Regions from separate parts of the Advenella sp. genome, predicted to be linked through region 1. Evidence: predicted binding sites of a transcription regulator. Region 1 holds the regulator's gene; the other holds the start of a gene.
The links. The regulator sigma-54, encoded in region 1, starts transcription at its own class of promoters, with help from an activator protein. The targets are predictions, from matches to a motif close to TGGCANGNAANCTGCTTT.
Positions count from the first base shown of each region.

Region 1 (9,507 bases):
AGGGTGAATGCCCTGGGTGTACAAATTGAGTGCCAGGGTGACCAGGCACACATTACCCGTACGCTCGCCACTGCCAAACAGGCAACCTTCGATGCGGTCTGCACCGGCCATCACAGCCAGTTCAGCGGCGGCAACGGCTGTGCCGCGGTCATTATGCGGGTGCACGCTGACAATGACGCTTTCGCGATTATTGACATTGTTGCAGAACCATTCGATCTGGTCTGCGTACATATTTGGCGTGGTGGCCTCGATGGTCGCAGGCAGGTTGAACACGATCCGGTCTGTCGCGGTAGGCTGCCATACCTCGGCTACGGCGTTACACACTTCTACTGCAAACTCCGGCTCGGTGGTGCTGAACACTTCAGGAGAGTATTCATAGCGCCATTTGGTTTCGGGGTGCCGGCTCATGGCCGTTTTGATCAGTGCCGTACCGGTGGTGGCGATATTTTTGACTTCTTCCTTGTTCATATTGAAGACGATTTTGCGAAACGCGGGGGCGCAGGCGTTATACAGGTGCACCATGGCCTGACGGGCGCCGGCCGCCGCTTCCACCGTCCGGTTGATCAGATCTTCGCGCGACTGGGTCAGCACGATGATCAGGACATCATCGGGAATATGGTTTTCTTCGATCAGGATGCGAACGAAGTCGAAATCCGTCTGAGAGGCGGCGGGAAAGCCAACTTCAATCTCCTTGAAGCCGATTTTGACCAGGTGTTTGAAAAAACGCAGCTTGCGCTCGATGCTCATGGGCTCGATAAGAGACTGATTGCCGTCGCGCAGATCGGTACTCATCCAGATGGGTGGATGTTCGATTTTTTTGCTGGGCCACGTGCGTTCCGAGAAATCGCGTTCGAACGCCTTGAAAGGAATGTATTTGGAAGCGGGGTTGGAGATCATGATGCACCTATTTTGGGGAGAATCCCGGTGCGAACAGACTGGAGTTAAGCAGCGACGCCGGGATTCAGAATAATAAAACGGAATCCTTGTGGCTTGTACAGGGGCTGTCGAACTGCCACGAACGCTCTAGGCTCGACAACCGATCGCTAGCAGTAGCGCAGAAGATGTGGCAACAGCAGAAAGCGTTGCGTCAGGTGTAGCAGCAGCCCACAGCTTAGCCGCGGCGCAAGCAGTGTTGCTACCGGTTAAAGCGTTGCGAGAAAATGCGGGCTGGCTCTTCATGCCTTAACTATAAGAAAAATTACCCCGGCGCGCAAGCGTTTTTTCGCCTGCGCGCCGATAACTGCAGTTTTGATTAGGTAATAGTATGTTTGACCTCATCGCGTGGCGGGCGCAGATGCGTGGTTTCGGGGCGAGCAATGGTCGGTTCCGTCTGTTCGGAGCTGGAGACCGTTGGTTGCTCTTTGGCCGGTTCATCAGGGATGACCGGATCGTTCTGTGTGGGCTTGACAGCATCGGTTGCGGCGTCTGCCACGTTGGCCGGGCGCTTCGGTTCAGAGGCCGCCGCGTCAGCCGTTTTTGGCTGAGAGGCCGGTGTGGTACGGGCGATTGCAGGCTCAACCGTTGTGGCATTGGACGCTGAACCCAGCGTGCCCGCAGTCGCCGCGCCGGCAGCCGGCGCTGTTGGGCGGGTATCGGTAGCGACGGGTTTGGCCGCTTCGGGTTCTGGCCGCAGGGTCGGCACCTGGCCAGGCTCCTCCTGCTCCTCTGTTTGTGCTAGTGTGGCGGCAATGCGATTGTCTGCCGCCACCATCGGGCCCGGGCCCAGCAGCCTTTCCTGTTCCCGGATCTGAGCCAGTTTGCTCACCCGGTTGTTATCCAGTTCATCCTTGGTGGTTTTCAGGTTACCGATATTGATGGGTTCGCTGCGGTCACGCCAGACCCAGCCGAGCACGTCCCGGCCTTCCGGAGAGAGGCTGCCAATCAATTGGGCTGCCGTATCTGCGGGCACGGTCTTGTATGCAGCGCGCTCAACGCTTCCGCTATACCAGGCACTCAGGAAGAAGTAGACGATCAGGGTGCCTAGCAGCACTACTGCCCACCACAGGTAGGTATTGATACTCTGTAAAAAAGAGACCAGTTGTACGTTAAACTTGTTCAGAAAAACGTAGTCTTGGGCGGCACCGAACTCAAGGATACTTGCGGCAACCCACAGCCAAATCACGATTGTGACAATAATCACGACGGCACGCATTATAATCCTTGGGGTAGCCAGTTTAAGCAGCGTTTTGCTTACCAATCTGGCATCATTTTGCTGAACCGCGGCATTACTGTATTTCATAGGTATTCCAAATCGATATGCGTCATGCGTTAGAACTTCGAACTGGCCAGCAGTTGGTGCTGACCCCGCAACTGCAACAATCCTTGCGCTTGTTGCAGTGTTCTGCGCTGGATCTCCAGACAGAACTGGCACAGGTGTTGCAGGACAACCCCATGCTTGAACTTGTCGATAATAACCAAATATCCGAAGATAGTACAAATACAAGCGAAAATGATGCCGAGCTTTTACAACAGGACTGGACCTCGCAGCCGGGTCAGAAATCGCGAGATGACGAGTATTTTCAACCCGAAACAGCGGTAGGGCTGTCGCTTTCCGAGCATCTGCGGGAGCAGTTGCGGCTTACCCACGCATCGGAGCGGGATGTCAGTCTGGCCGACTACCTGATCGAGGAACTGGACGATAACGGGTATCTGATGTCCAGCCTGCAGGAAATAGCAACGTTGTTTTCGGAAGAGGCCGATGTCAGCGAAGACGACCTGGCGGTTGCCTTGCGCCTGCTGCAGTCGTGTGATCCGCCCGGGGTGGGCGCGCGTACGCTTTCTGAATGCCTGCTGCTGCAATTGGATGTTTCTTCTCTGGCCAACCCGCCAGAGCCCGAGGTACTGGCTTGCGCCCGCCTTATTTGCGAGCACGGGCTGGAGGCGCTTGGACGTGCCGATATGGCGCAACTGCGTTCCGTTACCGGCGCCGATATTGACCGGATTCGACAGGCTCATGCCCTGATCCGGCAACTGGATCCGCGGCCTGGCAAGCAATTTAGCACGCCCACGGCCGATTATGCCGTGCCCGATGTTCTGGTGCGCAAGATAAAAGGGGAGTGGGTCCTGACCATCAATCAGGCGGTCATGCCATCGCTACGTATCAGCGAAGGATACGAAAGCATGATTCGTCGTCTGGGCAAAGAGGCTGGCTCGGCAATGAGCGAGCAACTGGCCGCGGCCAAGGGTTTTATGCGCCAGGTCAGTCAGCGCTTTACGACGATTCTGGACGTCTCGCGTGCCATTATGGACAAGCAGCGCGACTTTCTGGAGTACGGCATGGCGCGCCTGCAGCCTTTGACCCTGCGAGATGTGGCCGATGCAGTGGGGATGCATGAATCAACCATCTCCCGGGCCACGACGCAGAAGTTTATCGCGACGCCGCATGGGGTATTTGAGCTGAAACGGTTTTTTGGCTCCGGCGTGGCGACAGACAGTGGCGAAAATGCATCGGCAACAGCGGTGCAGATCCGCATTCGCAATTACATTCAGGCCGAGCCAGAGGGCAAGCCGCTATCGGACAGTCGCCTGACCGACCTGCTGGCTCAGGAGGGCATTACCATCGCGCGCCGCACGGTGGCCAAATACCGCGAAGTCCTGGGCATTCCATCGGCATCGCTGCGCAAGGCGCGGGCCAGTCTTAATCAGGAATAGGGACACGCAAGGAGACGCGGCCTCCTGCTGCGGCCGTAGAAGACGGTGATCAGGTTTGGCTGGCAACCTCTTGCGTGCCCTGCCGGCGCACCGCCTTGGCGCCCTGGTTGCACGCACCCATAGACCCGTGCACTGGCGGTGGCAGCGCCGTACGTGCCATGCCCCATAAATCTCAAAAAATTGCGGTAACACCCTGAAAGAACGGAATTGTTGGACATTTTCATCAAACCCGGCAAGGCGCTTGCAACTTTTTTTGCCTTGGATGATAATAACTCTCATGTATATTTGCATTTGTAATGCCGTCACCGAAGACGCCGTTGTCAGCGCTATTTCCCAGGGCGCCAGCACGCTGAGTGACCTGCAACGAGAACTGGGCGTCGCCACCAATTGCGGGTGCTGCGCACAAATGGCCTGTAGCTATCTGGAGCGCGCAGCCTGTACCGGTGCGCCTGTTGCTCATGATGGCGCCAATGACCATTGCGGCAAAGACAAATGTGACGCGCTGGCAACAGAATCTGTGGTGCTCTGGCGTTCGGCCGCCTGATCGGCTGGCGTTGCAAAGCACAAGTCACCATGCCACAAGGTTCACGCCTTCAAAAATCATTGCTACCAATAATGCTCAAAATCATAAGCCGCAAATAATAATTCGCCAATGATAAGCGGCAAATAATTAGTCCTAAATCACCATTTGCGGACCGGCGCCTGGTTTCTCTGCCTCAGCGCATTTTCAACCTCACGCTTGCAGTGCCACGTTCCCAACATTCAACTGCGTTATCACTTTCGCAATATCACCCGGATCGATCCTGATTTGTGCGCCGCGGTTGGCAGACAATTTGGCCATCCCATAGAACTGAACGAGGATATTATAGCTACAGCGCAAAAGTTGCACATTCAATCTCGGGGGTGGATTCCTTGGGTTTAACTCAACCCCGCCATCAGCTCACAAAGAAGAGTGCGTGCTGCCTCAGTCGTTCGAGTCACAGGGTAGGCAGTGCTCCATACTATATTGATGCTACGGCTGACTTCCGGAGAGCAAAGCCGGATATAAGTGATTCCATTTACTACGGCGGGGGCGCCACCCAGGTAGGGCCGTATCGAATAAACCTTATTCTGACGCATGAGCATATTGATCAAATGGGTCGAATTTGTGCTTAGAACCGGACTAACCTCGGAGCCAATACTGGTCGCTGCATGATCAATCATTTGGCGCATCCGGTTTGGACGCATGGTCAAAGCCAATGGCATCGACAACGCCCGCTTGAGTTCAATCTTTTTGGGAAAATTCGACATCGCCTCTGTTGCGCCGCACAAACAAAGTACCTGGCGACCACATTCAATCGTGTGCAAACTTGTGTCGTTTTGACCTTCCGGCAATAAGCCTATCTGAGCCATACCGTTGGTGATCCACTGATGAATTGCGTGACTATCACCTTCGAGCATCGTGAGCCTGATCAATGGATACTGGTCCGTGATTGCGGTAAAGAGCACAGGCCCCAATTGTTCAACCAATGCGTTCGGGACAGCAATCACCAACTCACCTGAGGGATCCGCCCCTACCCGGGCCATAGCCGCTTCGGCTTCTGCAACGTTCTGGAAAATTCGGCGCGCGAATTCAATGAGTTCGGTACCCGCTTCCGTGAGTATGACGCCGCCGGCTGTACGCTCAAACAGTGCCACTCCCATCGCCTCTTCAAGTAGCTTAATTTGCCGTCCCACTGCTGTTTGCGCACGCAGCAATCTTATAGCGGCACGATTGATGCTGCCCTCTTCTGTGACGACCAAGAAAGCATGCAGGTGATCGAGATTGAGCGCCAAGTCCAAGACTCCTTTGGGTGTGCAACTTTTTTGAGAAGGGGGCTGCGCCGATTGTACTACCACCCCTTGGTAATACTTCTTTAGACTGACATCGATTCTTACGCAAAACATCATACCTAGAACGAAAAGGGAGACATTCGGAAATGTTAATGAATCGGCGTCACTTACTTAAAACAGCCCTAGGGGGGGCGGCTTTCTGTGCCATACCCAAAATCGTCATTGCCAAAGGCTATCCAGACAGAGCGATAAAATTTGTCGTCCCGGTGAGCCCTGGCGCCGGCACTGATAGCGTTGCCAGGATAATGGCAGATTACCTATCCCGGACAATGAAAACCACCTGGGTAGTCGAAAATCAGGGAGGCGCAAGCGGTCAAATTGCGACCCAGGCAACGGCCCGTGCATCCCCAGATGGCTACAACCTGATCCTTGGTTATGTCAGCACCCACGGTACGCTGCCGGCCTATCGCAAAGTTCCTTACGACCCAATCAACGATTTTACGCATATTGCTATGATGGGAGGCGCCCCCAATGTGTTAGTCACCAATACGTCGGGGCCAGAGACTTTTGAGGAATTTCTGGAATTAACCAAAAAGAACCCTGGAAAATTCAGTTATGCATCCGGAGGCGTGGGGAGTATTACCCATCTGGTGTTCGAAGGTTTAAAACTGAGTACCGATATCGATGTGCTGCATGTCCCCTACCGGGGCCTGGGACCGGGCTTCAATGACATGGTGGCTGGTCAAATACAATTCTGTATGCCAGGGCTGGCAGGAGCGACTCCATACATCAAATCTGGCAGGATGCGTGCACTTGCCGTAAGCGGAGCGCAGCGCGCACCCCTATTGCCAGATGTCAGAACATTAAAAGAGATCGGCATTCCAGAACTGGAAACCGTTCAATGGCTTGGCATCATGGGCCCCAAAGATATGCCCCCAGACATCACTCACACACTGTGGTCGGCAGTGGATCGCGTGCTGGCTGAGCCAGAAGTCAAAAAAAGGCTAGCCGGCGAAGGAATCGAGATAATGCCGATGACCCAAGAAGCTTTTTCCAAATACGTTTCGGATGATTTGGCTCACTGGCAGAAAATCGTGAACAGTCAAGGCCTGAGGGAGGCATAAAGATGAATTCAATAACAACAAAACAATCTGGGCGACGTATAGCAATCGTTGTGATGTCAGATGAACATTCTGGCGTTGCTCTGTCCTCTGCCGGGCACCCTTGGATCAAAACACCATATATGGACTCATTTGGGGGCGCAAACACAAGATTTGCCTCAGCCTACACCAACTCCCCCATCTGTATCCCAGCTCGAGCCGCATTCACCACGGGTCTCTATGCGCATGAAAGCCGAAACTGGGACAACGCGCTTCCATATTATGGAACGCCAAAGGGCTGGACACATAAACTACGTGACGCAGGCATAGACGTAACCTCAATAGGAAAACTCCATTATCGCAGTGAGCAGGAAGATACAGGCTTTACACGACAGATATTGCCAATGCATGTGGTAAATGGCGTTGGCGATTTATTGGGTTCGGTGCGAGACCCTCTCCCCGTGCGTCACAAATCGCGCGCCATGGCCGATGAAGTGGGAATTGGAGAAAGCAGCTATACCCGATATGACAGAGATATCGCCAAAGCATCAATAGAATGGATCAAAGGTCATGCCGAGAAGGATCGATGGGTGCTCTTTTCTTCATTCGTTGCCCCGCACTTTCCGCTGATTGCTCCCGAACAATTTGCTTCCCAGTACCGATTGGAAGATATTCCCCTGCCAAAGCTATCCAAGGAACAAGATCGCAACGACCACCCCTGGATTGATAGCTTTCGCAAGTGCTTTACGCACGATAACTATTTCGATGACCAGAAACGGCGGCACGCACTGCTCAGCTATGGGGCACTCTGCAGCTTTATGGATGATCATTTCCGGCAAATTTGCGAGACAATCGACGAATGTGGACTGGCTGATGAAGCGCTCGTCATTTACACATCAGATCATGGCGACAATATGGGAACCCGAGGTTTGTGGGGTAAATCCACCATGTATGAAGAGGCTTCTCGAATTCCTCTGCTCATGCGTGCACCAGGACATACCACAAGTCGTGTTGTAGGCACTCACGTTTCACTCGTGGACGTTGCGCCAACACTATTGGAGTGGATGGGAGTCCCAGTTCCTGAGTCTCTACCTGGTAAATCACTCCTAAAGATTGCCGCCCAGCCAGATGATCCTCAACGGGTCGTCTTTTCTGAATATCATGCGGCAGGAGCAGAATCTGCGGCATATATGGTGAGACAAGGAAAATGGAAACTAATTTACTATGTAGGCAGGGAGCCACAGCTATTTGATATGGACAACGATCCTGAAGAATTAAACGATCTTGCCTCAGGAGAAAGCTATAGCGCAGTTGTTGAGCAACTGAAAACCGTATTGCGCACCATTGTCGATCCGGAACAACAGGATGCCATCGCAAAGGATGATCAGATAAAGCTGCTGGATGAGCACGGAGGCCGACAAGCTGTTATTGACCGAGGTGGGTTTGGTGCAACGCCGGCGCCGGGCGCACAACCTGAGTTTCGCTGAGGAAACAATAAAGCCAGTTGCGTGATTAAAGTAGAAAATTCGCCCCTATCGCACGAAGAATAGATAATTGTGCAATCAAGTTCGTATAGTCAAAACGCGGTGGATGCCGCAATAGCACAACGGCGTTCCCACGTTTGTCTATGTTCGCAAGCTCGCCTTTGCCCGCCGCCTTAAAAAGGGAAATGCGGGCAGAAAGGATGGCAGGAAATGAAGCCTGGTTGCTGAACAAAAACACTTTCATTTCCATTCTCATTTACCACCTGCAGGGCTTTTGTGGTAAACCGGAGCAAAGCTTGCGTCTTCCCTTATAATTTCTCTTAACTGCACCACCGGGCTGCCTTCGCAGCCAATCAGCCGCTACTGACGGTGCCTCTCACAGCAATGGAAACTATCATGAAAGGCGACAAGGACGTTCTCAAATTTCTGAATAAGCAACTGACCAACGAGTTGACTTCAATCAACCAGTATTTTCTACATGCCCGCATGGTCAAGAACTGGGGGTTGAATCGCTACAACAAAAGCGAATATCATATTTCCATCGAAAAAATGAAGAATGCCGATGCCATCATCGAACGCATCTTCCTGCTCGAAGGCCTGCCCAATCTGCAAGACCTGCACAAGCTGCACATCGGCGAAAACGTACCGGAAATTCTCAAATGCGATCTGAAGATCGAGATTGACAATCACCGGACATTGACCGAAGCGATTGCACACTGTGAAAGCGTGCGTGACTATGTCACGCGCGACCTGTTCCAGGAAAACCTGGAAGACGTTGAAGAACAGATCGACTGGCTTGAAACCAATATTGAACTGATTGGTAAAATTGGTCTGGAGAACTATCTGCAAAGCCAGATGGGAGACAATGACTGATTGCAGAACAAGGGGCCGAACAGGCCCCTTGTTCATTGTGTGTCAGATTCAATAGGGCAGATATGATCATGTTCAACAACACACCGCGTTACCGTGCAGTCGGTTGATCATCATTTCTGGCACCTTGCCCGTAAAGGGCAGGATCGTTTCCCCATGATGCTGTCTTTGCTGATAGTGGCACCTGCTTTTGCTGCCCGAGCACGATGGCCACGCGCACGGCACTGCCAATTGCGATGAGTGGCGCAATGGCCAGTATGGCGAATACCCAGAATGCGGCACTGGAAGTGCCTTCGATACCGCCCGGATGATTGATCCCGCCCAGGTTGGCAAGCATTCCTGCCAGTGCTGACCCTAGCGCCGTGGCGAGCAATTGCACCGTGGTAATAGAAGTGGCTGCGGTATCCTGGTCATCATCGGGCGCAAGCTGCAGTACTCGCGTCAGCAAATGCGGCCAGCCCAGGCCGATACCGAAGCCGATCAGCGTCAATCCCAGGCAGATAAAGGCAAGCACGAGCCAGCCGCCCTGGGCGTGGATTGGCGTGCTCAAGGCCAATACCACCATGCCGGCCAGTACCAACACCGGGCCA
Region 1 is NZ_JBQEAU010000001.1:43,907-53,413, forward strand. Features, by position in the region: gene leuA (2-isopropylmalate synthase) at 1-897, opposite strand, end outside; gene ACTIKR_RS00190 (hypothetical protein) at 1,253-2,239, opposite strand; gene rpoN (RNA polymerase factor sigma-54) at 2,257-3,651, shown strand; gene ACTIKR_RS00200 ((2Fe-2S)-binding protein) at 3,929-4,195, shown strand; gene ACTIKR_RS00205 (LysR family transcriptional regulator) at 4,570-5,466, opposite strand; gene ACTIKR_RS00210 (Bug family tripartite tricarboxylate transporter substrate binding protein) at 5,616-6,587, shown strand; gene ACTIKR_RS00215 (sulfatase-like hydrolase/transferase) at 6,590-8,050, shown strand; gene ACTIKR_RS00220 (hypothetical protein) at 8,076-8,297, opposite strand; gene bfr (bacterioferritin) at 8,444-8,920, shown strand; gene ACTIKR_RS00230 (MFS transporter) at 9,009-9,507, opposite strand, start outside.

Region 2 (9,507 bases), on a different contig from region 1:
TGCTCGCGGAAAACGTAACGGTCAGACAGGTTCAGCAGCCAGTTGCAACGACAACAGCAAAAAGAGCGCTAGCAAGACAACAACACAACAGCGGCAAGGCCGTCCAGGAAGGATATCCATTGCATATGTCATAAAAAAACTGCACCGCCGGACATTGGATTTCAAGCCCGAATTCCAGAGGTGCAGTTCACATTTGCAATATTATGCGCTGGGGCTCAGTCTTCGCCAAAGCGGATACCCTGTGCCAGCGGCAGTTCGCGTGAATAGTTCACGGTATTGGTAGCGCGACGCATATAGGCTTTCCAGGCGTCAGAGCCCGATTCGCGGCCGCCGCCGGTTTCTTTTTCACCGCCGAAGGCGCCGCCGATTTCTGCACCCGAGGTTCCGATATTCACGTTTGCAATACCGCAATCGGAACCCGAGGCAGACATGAACTGCTCTGCCTCGCGCAGGTCTGTGGTGAAGACGGCAGAAGACAGGCCCTGTGGCACGTCATTCTGCATCTCGATGGCCTCTTCGAACGTGTCATAGCTCATGATGTACAGAATCGGCGCGAACGTTTCGTGACGCACTACGTCTGTCTGACCGGGCATTTCCACAAGCGCCGGCCGGACATAGAATGCATTGGGGAAGCGCTCTTGCAGTGCGCGTTCGCCTCCTGTCACGGTGCCGCCCTGTTCGGCGGCCTGGCCCAGCGCGTTTTGCATGGCCTCGAAGGCGGCTTTATCAATCAGCGGTCCGACCAGCGTGCCGGCTTCCAGCGGGCTGCCGATCGTGGCCGATGCATAGGCTTTTTTCAGGCGGGTGGTCAGCTCCTGCACCACATCGCGATGCGCAATGATGCGGCGGGTGGACGTGCAACGCTGGCCGCAGGTGCCGATAGCCCCAAAAAGAATGCCGCGCACCGCCAGATCCAGGTCGGCCGACTGGCTGACAATAATGGCATTGTTGCCGCCCAGCTCCAGCAGGCTGCGGCCGAAACGGGCTGCCACACGCGGCCCGACTTCGCGACCCATGCGGGTCGAGCCGGTGGCCGATACCAGGGCAACCTTGGGACTGTCTACCAGCACCTGGCCCACATCGCGCTGACCTATGACCACCTGGGCCAGATGAGCCGGCGCATCGCCAAAGCGCTTGAGGGCGCGCTCAAACAGCGCCTGGGTTGCCAGTGCCGTGAGGGGGGTTTTCTCCGAGGGCTTCCAGATGACCGCGTTGCCGCATACAAGCGCCAGAGCGGTATTCCATGACCACACGGCCACCGGGAAATTGAAGGCGGTGATCACGCCGACCACGCCCACCGGGTGCCAGGTTTCCATCATGCGGTGACCGGGGCGCTCCGAGGCGATGGTCAAGCCATACAACTGGCGCGAGAGCCCGACCGCGAAATCGCAAATGTCGATCATTTCCTGCACTTCGCCTTCGCCTTCGGCGGTGATCTTGCCGGCTTCGACGGACACCAGGCGCCCCAGGGCTGCCTTATGTTCACGTAGCTCTTCACCCAGCAGCCGGATCAGCTCTCCACGGCGCGGTGCGGTAACATTGCGCCATGCCTTCTGGGCGGCGGCGGCCTGGTCAATCGCCTGGTTCGTTTGCTGTGCTGTGTGTTCCCTGACATCGGCGATGCGTGCGCCATCAACCGGTGAGTGGACCGGCAGCGAACCGCCGGTGACCGATTCCTGGGCGATGCCCAGCACGCTGAATAATTCCTTGACTGAATCCATTTTCGGTTTCCTTGTTTACCGGCAGAACCGGAATATATGACGGTAACAACAGGCACACAGGCGACATAACCTGAATTGTCAATAATTGCCAACCAACCCTAAGCAGTGCAGCTTGACGATGATTCTGTCTTATATGCTATTGTTAACACAAAAAATAACTGCGAATGAAATTTGCAACCAATACTGTTTAACCAAACGTTGGCCAGAGCTTCAAAAATGCTTCAATCCGAGCTTTAATCAGCGCTTTAACTCATGCATTGACCACAGCTTTGAACGGGAGGAGCTATCACACTTCAATTGCTGGCAGTGATGCTGGCCTAACCGGGTGCATGCAGCACAGGCAATGCTCATTCAATTGTGTAGCGTACTTCCATCCTTTCTTAAAGTCAAAAAATTTCTTAAAGGAAATTTACCACTAACGGAGGTGTCGTCCCATTCGTACTTTCCCTGTTCGTCGTGACCGAATACTGCCCTGGCGCAGCCGCTTGCTGCAGCCCGAAAGTGGCATCAGTCTTGCTTGGCAACCCTGCGCAATCAGTTAACAAAGGAAACGGTTTATGGCTCCCAAGTTTTATAATGAGATATGGCTGGAAGAGGCGAAAAAGAAGCCGGTTCCCCGAAAGCACTACGAAGAATACCTCAAGTGGCTGGACCGACAGGAAACGGATTTGTTGCTGAACAAGCGAGAAGAAGCTGAGGCGCTGTTTCAGCAGGTGGGAATCACCTTCTCCGTATCGGGCGATGGTGATGGCACGGAGCGGACCATTCCGTTTGACATCATTCCCCGCGTCTTCCCGCTGAGGGAGTGGAATGCCCTGCAGCGCGGCGTCGAGCAGCGCACCAGGGCCTTGAATATGTTCCTGCATGATGTCTATCACGACAAGGACATGATTCGCGCCGGGCTCATCCCTGCCGACCTGATCATCAATAACACACAATACCGGCCGGAAATGGTCGGACTGGACGTGCCGCATCGCACGTATGCGCATATTGCGGGTATTGATATCGTACGCGCAGGCAAGGGGGAGCTGTATGTGCTCGAGGACAATCTGCGGGTGCCGTCCGGCGTGAGCTACATGCTGGAGAATCGCAAGATGATGATGCGGCTGTTTCCTGATCTTTTCAGCAAAATCAAGGTCACACCGATAGCGCATTACCCTGATCTGTTGCTTGAAACCCTGATCGAGTCGGCGCCAGAGCGCATCGACAAGCCCACCATTGCGGTGCTCACGCCCGGTATGTATAACTCGGCGTACTTCGAACATACGTTTCTGGCGCAGCAAATGGGCGTGGAGCTGGTCGAGGGCAAAGACCTGTTTGTCAAGGACGATTATGTTTACATGAGAACCACGCAGGGGCCGCAGCGTGTCGATGTGATGTATCGCCGCCTGGACGATGATTTTCTTGATCCCGAGGTGTTTCGCAAGGATTCGGCACTGGGCGTGCCAGGGCTCATGCGGGCCTACAAAGCGGGCAACCTGACGCTGTGCAATGCCATCGGCACCGGCATCGCCGATGACAAATCGGTCTACCCGTATGTCACGGAAATGATCCGCTTCTATCTGGGTGAAAAACCGCTGCTGAACAACGTGCCCACCTATGCGTGCCGTAATGAAGAGGACAAGGCCTATGTACTTGCCCATCTGAAGGAACTGGTGGTTAAGGAGACGCATGGCGCCGGCGGTTACGGCATGATGGTTGGGCCGGCCGCCACGCGAGATGAGCTGGCCATGTTCGAGCAACTGATCAAAAAGGATCCGGCCAAGTATATTGCCCAGCCCACGCTGGCGTTGTCCACCTGCCAGACGTTCGTAGAGGCCGGTATTGCCCCGCGTCACGTGGATCTGCGGCCGTTCGTGCTGTCTGGAAAGACGATCCGCATGGCCGCAGGCGGATTGACCCGCGTGGCACTGAAGGAAGGGTCGCTGGTGGTCAATTCGTCGCAGGGGGGCGGCACAAAAGATACCTGGGTCATCAACCGGCGCGGCTAGGGTCGCCAGCCGGACGCGCGTAGCGGGGCAATGTCGTCTGTATGAGTGCGCTATTGCACCGGCAGCAGACAGCAGTATCGTCGTATGAAAATAAGGAAGAATCATGTTAAGTCGTACCGCCGATCATATTTACTGGATGTCCCGTTACCTGGAGCGGGCAGAAAATACCGTGCGTCTGCTGGAGGTCTGTTACCAGACGACCCTCATGACCAATGACGAGGATCATTCGGACTATAGCTGGCGCAGTGTGCTGGCGACGCTGGAAACGCTGGAGCAGTATGAGGCCGAATGCGGCGCCATCAGTGCTGATCGGGTGATTGAATTTGTGGTCAACAGCAAGAATTACACCTCGTCCATCGCCTCATGCATCCGGCTGGCGCGAGAAAATGTGCGCGCGATACGCGGCACCGTGACGTCCGAAGTATGGGAAACCATCAACTTTACCTGGCTGGAAATGAACCGCCTGCTCAAGACGCCGATGCTGGCCAGCAACCCGACGCGGTTCTTCGAATGGATCAAGACCCGTTCCCTGCAGACGTTGGGCGCGCAGGAAGGCACCATGCTGCGCAACGAAACGTACAATTTCATGCGCCTGGGCACCTATCTGGAGCGCGCCGACAACACCGCACGCATGCTGGAAATCCGCTACTATCTGGAAAATGCGGCCGACGACAAGCGCAAGTTGGTCACCCAGCTGTATCACTGGACCGCTGTGCTGCGCTCGCTCTCTGGCCTGGAAATCTATCGCCATGTGTTTCGCGAAACCGTAGACTCCAAACGGGTGATCGAACTGATTGTTTTGCACCCGGATATGCCGCATTCACTGGCTCATTCCTCGTGCGAGCTGCTGGCCCATTTGCAAAAAGTGCGCAATGCCAAATCCGATGAAACGCTGCGCCTGGCAGGGCGGCTGGATGCGGACCTGCGCTATACCACGATCGATGAAATTTTCAAGGAAGGCCTGCATGACTGGCTGACCCGGTACCTGGAGAAGATGGATGCGATCGGCCAGGGCATCAACGATGATTTTCTGTGGCAGCCGGTTCAATAGCATTATCGACCAACAGCAGCCTGACGCGAACCAGCAGGTGCAGCAGCGCATCAAGGCGTAACTGGTTGTAGCTGTGTCCGCCTGCGCTGCAGCCGCTAAGGGGTGTGGCGCATGTGCATCGTTGTCGCCGATTAGTCGAAACAATGGGTAGGCGTCTGGTCGAAATTGCGTACAATGACTCATTGTAAAGTCATCATCAATGGTTGCATGGACTTTTCCCTTGATCAATTACTGAGTCCTTCCCCGGATGGAGCGTTTTCCGAGCTGCGTGACCAGGCCGGAGGCCTGGCGCCGGAGTGGGATTATGTGCTGTCGGCGCTCAGAAACCTTGCTCCCGATGATCTCAAGGGCTTTCTGGCGTATATCTCCGAAAATATCCAGAACCGCGGCAGCATCTACAATGCCTACAGCGAAGACGGCAGCATTGAACCCTGGGAATCGCTCAGCGTTATTCCATATGTGATTTCTGCCCAGGAATGGGACTTCATTGAGCTTGCGGTGGCCCAGCGCGCAGCGGTGATCAACGACACGCTGCGCGATATTTATGGCCCGCAACATCTGATTCGGCGGGGCCTGGTTCCGCCCTCGCTCATCTTCGGCCAGCGGGGTTTTCTATGGCCTTGCATCAATACCCTGGATACGCACGAAAATCACCTTCATATGTACGCAGTCGATATTGCCCGCGACGAGAAAGGGCAGTGGCGGGTGTTAAAGGATCGGACCCAGGGGCCGCTGGGCGCGGGCTATGCCCTGCAGAACCGCCAGATCATGAGTACGGCACTGCCGGCGCTGTTCAACCAGTTGCGGGTTCATCCGCAAACCGATTATTTCCGCGCTTTGCGCCAGACCCTGCTGTCGAGCATGTCGGTCGAAGACGGCAACGTGGTCACGGTGCTGCTCTCGCCCGGTCCCAAACATCCCGCGTATTTCGAGCATGTTTTCCTGGCCCGGCAAATGGGCGTGCCGATTACCGAAAGCCTGGACCTGACCGTACGCAATGATCTGCTATACCTCAAGACGCTGCGAGGCCTGCAGCGGGTGCATGTGGTCTTGCGCCGTCTGGAAGACAACGAATGCGATCCGATGGAGCTGTATGGCAGCGACTATCCGGGTATTCCGGGTTTGTTGCAGGCCATTCGCAAAGGCAATGTGACGGTGTGCAACGCATTGGGGTCGGGCGTGCTCGAATCTGCGGGCATGCTGGAATTTTTGCCTGGCATTTGCCAGCATCTGCGCGGCGAACCCTTGCTGATGGATTCGATCCGCAGCTGGTGGTGCGGTAACGAGGCCAATCTGGATTATGCCCGTACACGATTTGATTCGCTGATGTTCAAATCCAGTTTTTCATCGATGCGCGCCAGTCCGCAATACGTGCCTGATTTGAATCAGGCGCAGCGCGAAGCGCTGTTGCAGCGGCTGGAAACGAGCCCGCGTTCGCTGGTGGCGCACGAGGTGATGCCGCTGGCCCGCATTCCGGAAATTGATTTTGAATCGCGGCAGTTGCAGATGCGCCGCTTTACCATGCGGGTTTTTGCTACCCTGGCTCATGATGGTTCCTATCAGGTCATGCCTGGCGGTGTGGTACGAGTCGAAGACAAAAGCAATACGCCGGTACTGTCTTCGCGCAATCGGCAGATCAACAAGGATCTATGGGTCTGTCGAATGGCCCGTCCTGCTGTGCCGACAGTGGTTACCATACCGCCGGCCCGCGCCCGGGTGCGCAGTGTGTCGGACGCCTTTGAAGCAAAGCCGCTGACGCTCGAACAATTGCTGGCGGCACATACGACCACGCCGGCGCGCATCGGCGAGAACCTGTTCTGGATGGGGCGCTATGGCATCCGCGCCGAGCTTTCGGTACTGCTGCTGCGCACCATTACCCGCAACCTGACCGAACGCGTGACCGAGAAGGAAACGCTCATCACGCTGCTGTATAAACTGGGCACGCATCTGCATGTGTTGCCTGTGCCGTCGGCAGAAGCCATCGGTGCCGATGACACCTATGATATTAATTTTATTCGTCATCAGCTGGGCGCGTCTCTGGCGCCTTCATCGCTAAGCGGTGCGCTGACCAACAATGTGAACTATCTGCATCAGTGTGCGTTCAACATACGGGAAAGGCTGTCGCTGGATGTATGGTGGGTGGTCAACTACATGCCCACCTATCTGGGCACCGCCAAGCTGGACCTGACCGTGGTGCAGCAGCGCATGCAGGAACTGTTCGCCAGTTGCTCAATCCTCTCGGGTTTTACGCATGAACAGATGACGCGTGACGAGGGCTGGAGTTTTCTGCTGCTTGGCCGCCTGATCGAAAAGCTTGGCCGCATGAGCGACACGCTGGGATTTTTTCTCAAGCAGAGCGAGCATGACAAAACCATTATGCTCGAGTCGCTGCTGGAAATTGCCTACAGTATCGTGACCTATCGCGCCCGCTACCATCGCGAAGAAGAGATGCTGGCAGTGTTGTATCTGCTGGTGTTCGACCGCAGCAACCCTTATTCACTGCGCTATCTGTGCCAGAGCCTGCTGGATAACAGCGCCGCATTCAATGTTCAGGAAGCGCAAAGCAGGCAAATCCTGCAAAAGGCGCTGGGCGATCTGGACGCGGTTGATCTGGCGCGGTTTGCCGTAGGAACACCCGCAGCCGGGCAGATTTACGAGCAACTTGCCAGAGTGTGCGCTGATATTTCTTACGGGCTGTCCATTTACGCCAACAGCATTAATCATCAGTATTTTCTTGTGACCGAAACGATCTCGAGCGATACCGGCCTTGAGACGGTCAACAAGGAGTTCCTGTAATGGTGACGTATCACATTCAACATGACACGGAATATAATTACCACTCGCCAGTGACCCAGTCGCGGCAGATACTGCGTCTTTCTCCGCGCATTTTGTCCTGGCAGGGACCCGAGTCCCACACCATCCATATCGATCCGTGTCCGGACAAGATCGATTTTCTGCTGGACTGCTTTGGCAATCCGCTGCAGTATTTCACCCTGATGGGCGATCACAACAGGCTGGCGGTGCGCGCGCATTCCGTGGTCAGCCTGACCCACCGCCGGCTGCCAGACAGCGAGACCACGCCGCCCTGGGAAGAGGTCGTCAATCATTTGCGCTATATGTCGGGCAAGACGTATCTGCCCTATGATTTTGAAGCCACCCAGTTTCGCTTTGAATCGAATCACATTCGGCTGCTGCCCACCATTGCCCAGTGGGCGCGACAGGCCATCCGTCCCGGCATGCCGGTGCTGGCCGCGGTGGAGGCGCTGCAAGCGCGTATCTTCAAGGAATTTGTCTTTGACCCGCAGGCCACCACCATCTCCACCCCCGTGCTCGAGGTATTCCAGAAGCGCCGTGGCGTATGCCAGGACTTTGCGCACTTCATGATTTCCTGTCTGCGCGCCATCGGCCTGGCGGCGCGCTATGTCAGCGGCTATCTGCTGACCCATCCGCCGGCAGGCCAGCCCAGGTTAGTCGGCGCCGATGCTTCGCATGCCTGGGTGTCCGTTTATATTCCTGGCCATGGCTGGGTCGATTCGGATCCGACCAATAATGTGTTTCCTGACCAGGAGCATATCACCCTGTGTTGGGGCCGCGATTTTTCCGATGTCTCACCAATTCGGGGCATGATGTACGGAAGCAGTGCGCATAGTCTGAAAACCTCTGTCACGGTCATGCCGGAAAGCGAATTGCCGCGTTAAATTGCTTCTATTTCAGTTGTGATAATGCCAAATTTCCTGTTGGAATTATTTTTTAGTAAGGGTTTTCCATAGGAGCGAGTCGATTTTTAAACTGCGTAAGTGATTGATTTATAACAGTAAAAAATACATGTTAAAAATTTACGTTTAAACTTAAAAAAAATTATTGACGAATTTTTTTTCTTATGAGAATTTAGATATATGTCTTAACTCCTTCTCGGAAAATTCGGTGTGAATAGTCAATATGATGTCGTGATCGTTGGTGGTGCAGCCACGGGCAGTTCGCTGGCCTATTTCCTGAGCGCATCGGCCTCCTTCGACGGTTCAATCCTGGTGATCGAAAAAGATGCCAGTTATCAAAAATGCGCAACAGCCTTGTCTGCCGCTTCGATCCGGCACCAGTTTTCAACGCCGGAAAATATTCAGCTCTCACAATTTGGTACCGAGTTCCTGCGTCATTTTGGCGACATACTTGCCGTCGATGGCGAGCGTCCGGACGTGGGCTTCCAGGAAAAAGGCTACCTGTTTCTCTCAACCCCGGGGGGCGAGACGGTCATGCGTGAAAACAATGCGCTGCAGCGCAGCCTGGGGGCCGATATCGTTTTGAAAACGCCTGCGGAACTGCAGGCGACGTGGCCGTGGCTGAACGTGGACGACCTGGCGCTTGGCTCCTATGGCGTGACGGGCGAAGGCTGGCTGGACGCCTATGGCATGATGCGCGCCTTCCGTCGCAAGGCGATCGCCCAGGGTGTAACCTACCTTGAAGATGAGGTTGTTGCGATCAATAAAACCGGCAGGACCGTGACGGGCGTGACCCTCAAAAGCGGCAGGCATATTGCCTGCAACACGCTGGTCAATGCGGCAGGGACAGGGGCGGCGGCACTGTCGGCACAGGTCGGCGTGGTGCTACCACAAGAGTCGCGCAAGCGCAGCGTTTTCTATTTTACCTGCCCTGAAAAAATTGCTGACTGCCCTATGGTGATTGATCCCAGCGGCGCCTATTTTCATCCCGAGGGCCAAGGCTTTATTGGGGGCATACAACCACCCCA
Region 2 is NZ_JBQEAU010000053.1:7,479-16,985, reverse strand. Features, by position in the region: gene amaB (L-piperidine-6-carboxylate dehydrogenase) at 216-1,721, opposite strand; gene ACTIKR_RS11070 (circularly permuted type 2 ATP-grasp protein) at 2,279-3,712, shown strand; gene ACTIKR_RS11065 (alpha-E domain-containing protein) at 3,816-4,763, shown strand; gene ACTIKR_RS11060 (circularly permuted type 2 ATP-grasp protein) at 4,971-7,559, shown strand; gene ACTIKR_RS11055 (transglutaminase family protein) at 7,559-8,461, shown strand; gene ACTIKR_RS11050 (NAD(P)/FAD-dependent oxidoreductase) at 8,690-9,507, shown strand, end outside.
Region 2: a site for sigma-54 is predicted at 2,224-2,241, ahead of ACTIKR_RS11070 (circularly permuted type 2 ATP-grasp protein). Genes of this name have one in related genera too.